DNA from 2 places in the Micromonospora sp. NPDC048935 genome. Region 2 is predicted to be linked to the other one. Evidence: predicted binding sites of a transcription regulator. Region 2 holds the regulator's gene; the other holds the start of a gene.

Region 1 (3,405 bases), on a different contig from region 2:
AACCAGGCGTTCACCCTGCGGGTGAGTACCCGCAACCTGGTCCGCGACCGCTTCCTGGCCGCCGGTCAGGGTGGCTACTACGTGGAGAGCTCGCTGCTCAACGCCCAGGGCCTGGTCCGGGGTCACTTCCACACCGCGTGCCGGATGCTGGACAGTCTGACCACCCCGCCGGAGCCGCAGGAGGTGCCCGCCTTCTTCGTCGCGACCGAGGACGGCCGCGGTGGTGCCCAGCCCGACGAGGTGACGATCCAGATCCCGGGCCTGCCGGAGTCGGGCACCGCGCAGTGCTCCGTCTGGGCCGGTGACGGCTCGCACCGGCTGCCGATGATGGAGCGGGCCAACCAGACGCCCGCGTTCGACTCGGTACGCATCGACGTCAACTGACCCAGCACGACCGACGGTGGCCGGTCACCCGGGGTGACAACCCCTGGGTGACCGGCCACCGTCATGCCGCGCCGAGACAATCCGACGGGGTCTCGCCGTGTCCAGCGCAACCCCGTCGGCGACCTGCGCGTCAGCGCGCCTTGTACGCCTCGACGACCTCAACCGGGATCCGGCCCCGCTCGGAAATCTTGTAGCCGTTGTTGACGGCCCATTCCCGGATGGCCCGGTTCTGCTCCCGATCCATTCCGGCGCCGGTGGGTCGCCCCGGCCTCCGGATCGATCGGGCGCTCTCCACCGGGCCGCGGCCGATCCGCCGACCCGCATTGATGTACGGATCCAGTGCCTTACGCAAGACGCCGGCATTTTCGTCCGAGACGTCGATCGTGTAGGCCACGCCGTCGAGACTGAACTCGACCGTCCGGTCGGCCTTGCCGCCGTCGAGGTCGTCGGTCAGGACCGTGATTACTTTTCTCGCCATTGCCGATTACTCCCTGTGTGCGGCGGGATGTGTCCAAAGTCTGACCTATCAGCCCGGTATTCCGCAACAATATGCGCCCCATTCGGCGCGTCGTGATTCCGTTCGTTACCGAGAAAAGCCGGGAATCGGTGGGGGCCGCAATCGTCGAGGAGGCCGGTGTGCCCGGCCACGGCGGCCGCCTCCGCCCGGTTGGACACCCGCAGCCGGCGCAGCAACGCGGCGGTCATCCGTTTCACCGTCCGTTCCGAGACGTGCAGTTCTTCGGCGATGTCGACGGTCCTGCGGCCGGCGGCGATCGCCCGCAGCAGCCGCCGTTCCTCGCCGTCCAGGTCGACGGATCTGGCGTGCGTGGGCCGCAGCAGGGCACGCAGCACCTGGGCCGGAAGCACCGCCCAGCCGTCGAGAACGGCCAGCAACGGGGGCAGAAGTTGTGCCGGTTCACCGGTCTTCGGCAGGAACCCCTCGGCGCCGGCCCGCAGTGCCTCCAACGCCGGGGCGGGGTCGACGGAACCGGACATCGCGATCACCCGTACCCGCGGGGTGGCCCGCCGGATCGCGGCGACCGCCCGGACCCCGCCGGGTGCCGGCAGGTGCAGGTCGACCAGGACCAGGTCGGGTCGGCAGCTGCTGGTCAGCGCGGCCGCGGCGGCGGCGTCGCCGGTCGAGGCGACCACCTCGACGCGACCGTCGGTGGTGAGCGGGAGCAGCGACTCCAGCCCGTGGACGAAGAGGGCGTGATCGTCCACGACGACGAGTCGGATGGTGGAGGCTCCCGGCATGTCTGCGCCGTTCCCCGGTGGGTACCGATCATGCCGGTACGCACCGAACGAGGGGAATTGGGGGGATCACTTCATCGGAGTGGCCTGGGTCACAAGCCGGAACAAGGGGAACGCTTTGTTACTTGAGTGAGACACGCTCAACTCAACGCGATAGCAGGTGTTCGATGGCAACTCTTCCGGTACTTCCCCTGACCGACGCCGTGCTGCTGCCCGGCATGGTCATCCCGGTGACCCTCGACCCGACCACCCAGGCCGCGATCGACGCGGCGCGGGCGACCGGCGACCGCAAGCTGCTGGCCGTGCCGCGCATCGACGGCGAGTACGGCCCGGTCGGCGTCGTCGCCACCATCGAGAAGGTCGGCCGGCTCCCCGAGGGTGAGCCCGCCGCCGTCATCCGTGGCCTGTCCCGGGCCCGGATCGGCTCCGGCGTGCCCGGCCCCGGCGCCGCACTCTGGGTCGAGGCGACCGAACTCGACGAACCCGCTCCCGCCGGCCGCGCCCGGGAACTCGCCCGCGAGTACCGCGCCCTGGTGACCTCCGTGCTCCAGCAGCGGGGCGCCTGGCAGGTCATCGACGCGGTGGAGCGGATGACCGACCTGTCCGAGCTGGCCGACTCGGCCGGCTACGCGCCCTGGTTGACCCTGGAGCAGAAGAACGAACTGCTCGCCGCAGCGGACGTCACCGCCCGGTTGGAGCTGCTGGTCGGCTGGGTGAAGGACTACCTGGCCGAGCAGGAGGTCACCGAGCAGATCAACAGTGACGTCCGGGAGGGGCTGGAGAAGTCCCAGCGGGAGTTCCTGCTGCGTCAGCAGCTCGCCGCGATCCGCAAGGAGCTGGGCGAGGACGAGCCGGACGGCTCCGCCGACTACCGGTCCCGCGTCGAGTCCGCCGAGCTGCCGGAGAAGGTCCGCGAGGCGGCCATGCGCGAGGTCGGCAAGCTGGAGCGGGCCAGCGACGCCTCCCCGGAGGCGGGCTGGATCCGCACCTGGCTCGACACGGTGCTGGAGATGCCGTGGGGCACGCGTACCGAGGACAACACCGACCTGGCCGCGGCCCGGGCGGTGCTCAACGCCGACCACGCCGGCCTGGCCGACGTGAAGGACCGCATCCTGGAGTACCTGGCGGTGCGCAACCGGCGGGCCGAGCGCAACCTCGGCGTGGTCGGCGGTCGCGGCTCCGGCGCGGTCCTCGCCCTCGCCGGTCCGCCCGGGGTCGGCAAGACCAGCCTCGGCGAGTCCGTGGCGCGGGCGCTCGGACGCAACTTCGTCCGGGTGTCCCTCGGCGGTGTCCGCGACGAGGCGGAGATCCGCGGTCACCGGCGCACCTACGTGGGCGCGCTGCCCGGCCGGATCGTCCGCGCGCTGCGCGAGGCCGGCTCGATGAACCCGGTCGTGCTCCTCGACGAGGTGGACAAGGTCTCCGCCGGCTACGCCGGCGACCCGGCCGCCGCCCTGCTGGAGGTCCTCGACCCGGCGCAGAACCACACCTTCCGGGACCACTACCTGGAGGTCGACCTGGACCTGTCCGACGTGCTGTTCCTGGCCACCGCCAACGTGGTGGAGTCCATCCCCGGCCCGCTGCTGGACCGGATGGAACTGGTCACGCTGGACGGCTACACCGAGGACGAGAAGGTCGCCATCGCCCGCGACCACCTGCTGCCCCGGCAGCGGGACCGGGCCGGGCTGACCGCCGACGAGGTCGGCGTCGCCGACGAGGCGCTCGCGCTGATCGCGGGGGAGTACACCCGGGAGGCCGGTGTCCGGC
Region 2 (3,405 bases):
CCTGGTCACCGACCCACGGGACATCCCGCCGGTGCTGCTGCCGGCGCTCGCGTTGGCCGTGGTCACGATGGCGACGAAGACGCTCACCGGTTACCTCGCGGCCCGCCGGGTCGGCATCGCGGAACCCGGTCGATGGCGGGCCGGCCTGGCACTCGTACCCCGGGGTGAGTTCTCCATCGTCATCGCCGGGCTCGCGGTGGCCGCCGGGAGCGTCGAGCCTCGGTTGGCGGCGCTGGCCGCGACGTACGTCCTGATCACCGTGGTGACCGGACCGATCCTCGCCCGGCTGCCGGACTTCCCGTGGTTCAAGCGGTGGCTGCGTAACCGCGCGGCGGCCCAACGGCGGGAGCGGACCCCGGTCGTCGACTCACTGCAGTGAACCCGCCCATGCCAACGGTTGCGGAATTGCTCCTCGCGGCTACTACCGCAGCACCCGACGGCGGGTTACCGTTTCGCCCCAGCAGCCAAGGTCCGTAGGCAGCGTTGCCAAACGCGGGCGAGAGCGTGGAAGGTTGGCCGGTGAGCGTGCAGGAGTCGACGTTCCGCGGCTTCGCCAACCCCGTCGATCCGAGTCCGGCGGAGTTGCGAGCGTGGGCGTACAAGCCTGATTCGGTGCCGTTGGCTTCGATGCCACCCGACTGGGACCTGTTGGTCTCCGGCGACCGGCTGGTGTTGACACTCTTCGAGTTGGCGATGGACCCGACCTGCCCGGCCCGGCGTTTCGCCCTGCACTGCCTCTACATCTACGCGGCCGACGGCATCCGGACGAACTTCCGCGCCCACCCCAAGCGCCGCTTCCGCAAGCTCGTCGAGCAGGCCGAGCGCGACGGCGACGAGCTGATGAAGATCTGGGCGCACAACGGGCGGGTGCTGCTGGCCCGACCGGATCTCTTCGTCTACCGCGACTGGTGCGAGGGCGGCCTGGTCCGCGAGAACCGCCGCCTCGGCTGAACTGCGACCGCCGCCCCGGCGTCACCCGCGTCCCGGCCCGCACTCGGTAACCAGGGGCGGGCCGGGACCCCCCGTGGGTCCCGGCCCGCCCGTCGGTCGCCGGTCAGTCCTGCTTGCGTTCGGTTTCGGGTCGACCCTTGTCGTCGCCCCGCTCGGCGAACCGGCCGCCGACGACCCGGTCCCGATAGGTCCCCTCGGTCACCTTGTCGAACTTCTTGCGGACGGTTTCGGCCAGGCTTTCCAGCCGCTCCTCCGTCTGCTCGGCCACCTTCTTCGCCGGTTCCGCCATCGCTCCCCCTCGCCATGCCGGTAGGCCCGAAATAGCCGATTGGACCCGTATTCACAGGCTAACCGAAACGGCCCGGACCGCACCGGGGAATCCGGTGCGGTCCGGGCCGAGGAGACGGATCTGCGGTGGGCGTCAGGTCAACGATCGGGAGTACGGCGGGGTCGCCACACCACAAGCGCGGTGGACGTGCGATTGGTCGGCACCAGGTCCCGTCCCGGGAATCGGGCGAGTGATTCCAGCTCGGCCACCCGCCGGTACGCGGCATCCAGCTCCGCCTCCAGGCGGGCCACCCGCTGCTGCGCCTGCTCCAACAGCCGCTCCAGCCCGATGATCCGCTTGACGCCGGCAAGGTTGATCCCGTCGTCCTGACTGAGCCGCTGCACCTCGCGGAGCAGCACCACGTCGCGGACGCTGTACCGGCGACCGCCGCCGGCGGCCCGGCCAGGCTGCACCAGCCCCAGTCGGTCGTACTGGCGCAGGGTCTGCGGATGCATTCCCGCCATCCGCGCCGCAACCGAGATCATCAGCACCTTGGCCTCGTAGGCAGGGTCACCCGAACCGAGGAACTCGCCCGACATGCCGCTCACCTCCGCGTCCCTTCCACCGGACTAGCTGACTCGACGCACCCGCGCGTCGAGATGTTCCCGGGCTGCCGGCGGGCTCTGCTCGGCGAACGCCTCAAGCGCCGCCCGCGCCTCGTCGGACAACCGGGCCGGCACCGCCACGTCCAACGTGACAAGCAGATCACCGGCCTGTCCGTCGCGGCGGACCACACCCTTGCCGCGGGCGCGCAGCACCCGCCCGCTCGGCGTCCCCGGGGGAACCCGCAGGGTCACCGCGCCGTCGAGCGTGGGCACCCGCAGGTCCGTGCCGAGCACGGCCTCCGCGAAGGTGACCGGCACGCTCAGCGTCAGGTCGTCACCGGTACGCCCGAACAGCTCGTCCGGTCGAACCTTGACGTGCACGAACAGGTCGCCGGCCGGGCCGCCGCGCTCGCCCGGCTCACCGCGCCCGGCCAACCGGATGCGCTGGCCGTCGGCCACGCCGGCCGGGAAGCGCACGTTCATGGTGCGGGTCTTGGTGACACCGCCGCTGCCGTGGCACTCGGGGCACTTCTCCTCGACCACCGTGCCGACGCCCTGGCAGTTGCGGCACGGCTCGGAGAAGCTGAACGAGCCCTGGTTGCGGGTGGTCACGCCGGCACCGTGGCAGACCGGGCAGGTACGCGGCTGAGTGCCGGGCTTGGCCCCGTTGCCATGGCAGGTGTCGCAGACTCCGGGCGCGCGCAGCGTCAGGGGCAGCGTCACCCCGCGCACCGCGTCGCCGAAGTCCAGTGCCACCTCGGTCTCCACGTCCCGACCGCGGGCCGGACCGCGCGGCGCCGCCTGCCCACCGCCCTGGCCGCCGGTGAAGATCGAGCTGAACAGGTCCTGGAAGCCGGCGCCTCCGAAGCGGCGGTCGCCGCCCCCGCCGCCGAACATGTCGGACACGTCGAACGGCATGCCGCCCGGCTGACCCTCCCCACGGGCGTTACGCCGGAACGCGCCCGAGCCGAACAGCGAGCGCATCTCGTCGTACTCGCGGCGGCGGCCGGAGTCCGACAGCACGTTGTACGCCTCGGACGCGGCCTTGAACCGCTCCTCCGCCTTGGCGTCGCCCGGGTTGTGGTCCGGGTGCGATTCCCGGGCCACCTTGCGGTACGCCTTCTTGATGTCGTCCGCGGAGGCGGCCTTGTCCACGCCGAGCACGGCGTAGAAGTCCTTCTCGATCCAGTCCTTGGAACTCACCGGTCCACCCCCTTTCGACAGTCGCGGCCCGGCCGTCCCGCCCACCGTTGCACGGTGGGCGGGACGGCACGGTCACTGTTTCGCACTATTCCGGGTCCGCGACCGCGACCAGCGCGGGGCGCAGCAGCCGCTCACCGAGCTGGTAGCCGCGTCGCATCACCTGGACGCAGGTCGGCTCGCTGACCTCGGCCGAGGTCTGGTGCGCGACCGCCTCGTGGCGGGTCGGGTCGAACGCGTCGCCCTGCTCGCCGAAGGCGTTCAGGCCGAACTTGCCAAGTGCGGTGGTGAGTTGTTCCGCCACCGTGCCGAACGGTCCGACCAGGTCGCCGTGTTCCCGAGCCCGGTCCAGGTCGTCGAGGATCGGCAGCAGCGCGGCCA

The links. The regulator HspR, encoded in region 2, represses chaperone genes until heat shock. The targets are predictions, from matches to a motif close to TTGAGTNNNNNNNACTCAA.
Region 1: a site for HspR is predicted at 1,764-1,782, ahead of lon (endopeptidase La). Genes of this name have one in related genera too.

The regions. Positions count from the first base shown of each region.
Region 1 is NZ_JBICTZ010000005.1:47,827-51,231, reverse strand. Features, by position in the region: gene ACGFIW_RS15935 (hypothetical protein) at 1-384, shown strand, start outside; gene ACGFIW_RS15930 (Lsr2 family protein) at 515-862, opposite strand; gene ACGFIW_RS15925 (response regulator) at 847-1,641, opposite strand; gene lon (endopeptidase La) at 1,806-3,405, shown strand, end outside.
Region 2 is NZ_JBICTZ010000002.1:894,184-897,588, forward strand. Features, by position in the region: gene ACGFIW_RS10480 (cation:proton antiporter) at 1-379, shown strand, start outside; gene ACGFIW_RS10485 (hypothetical protein) at 520-951, shown strand; gene ACGFIW_RS10490 (hypothetical protein) at 1,055-1,240, opposite strand; gene ACGFIW_RS10495 (heat shock protein transcriptional repressor HspR) at 1,378-1,818, opposite strand; gene dnaJ (molecular chaperone DnaJ) at 1,849-3,027, opposite strand; gene grpE (nucleotide exchange factor GrpE) at 3,113-3,405, opposite strand, start outside.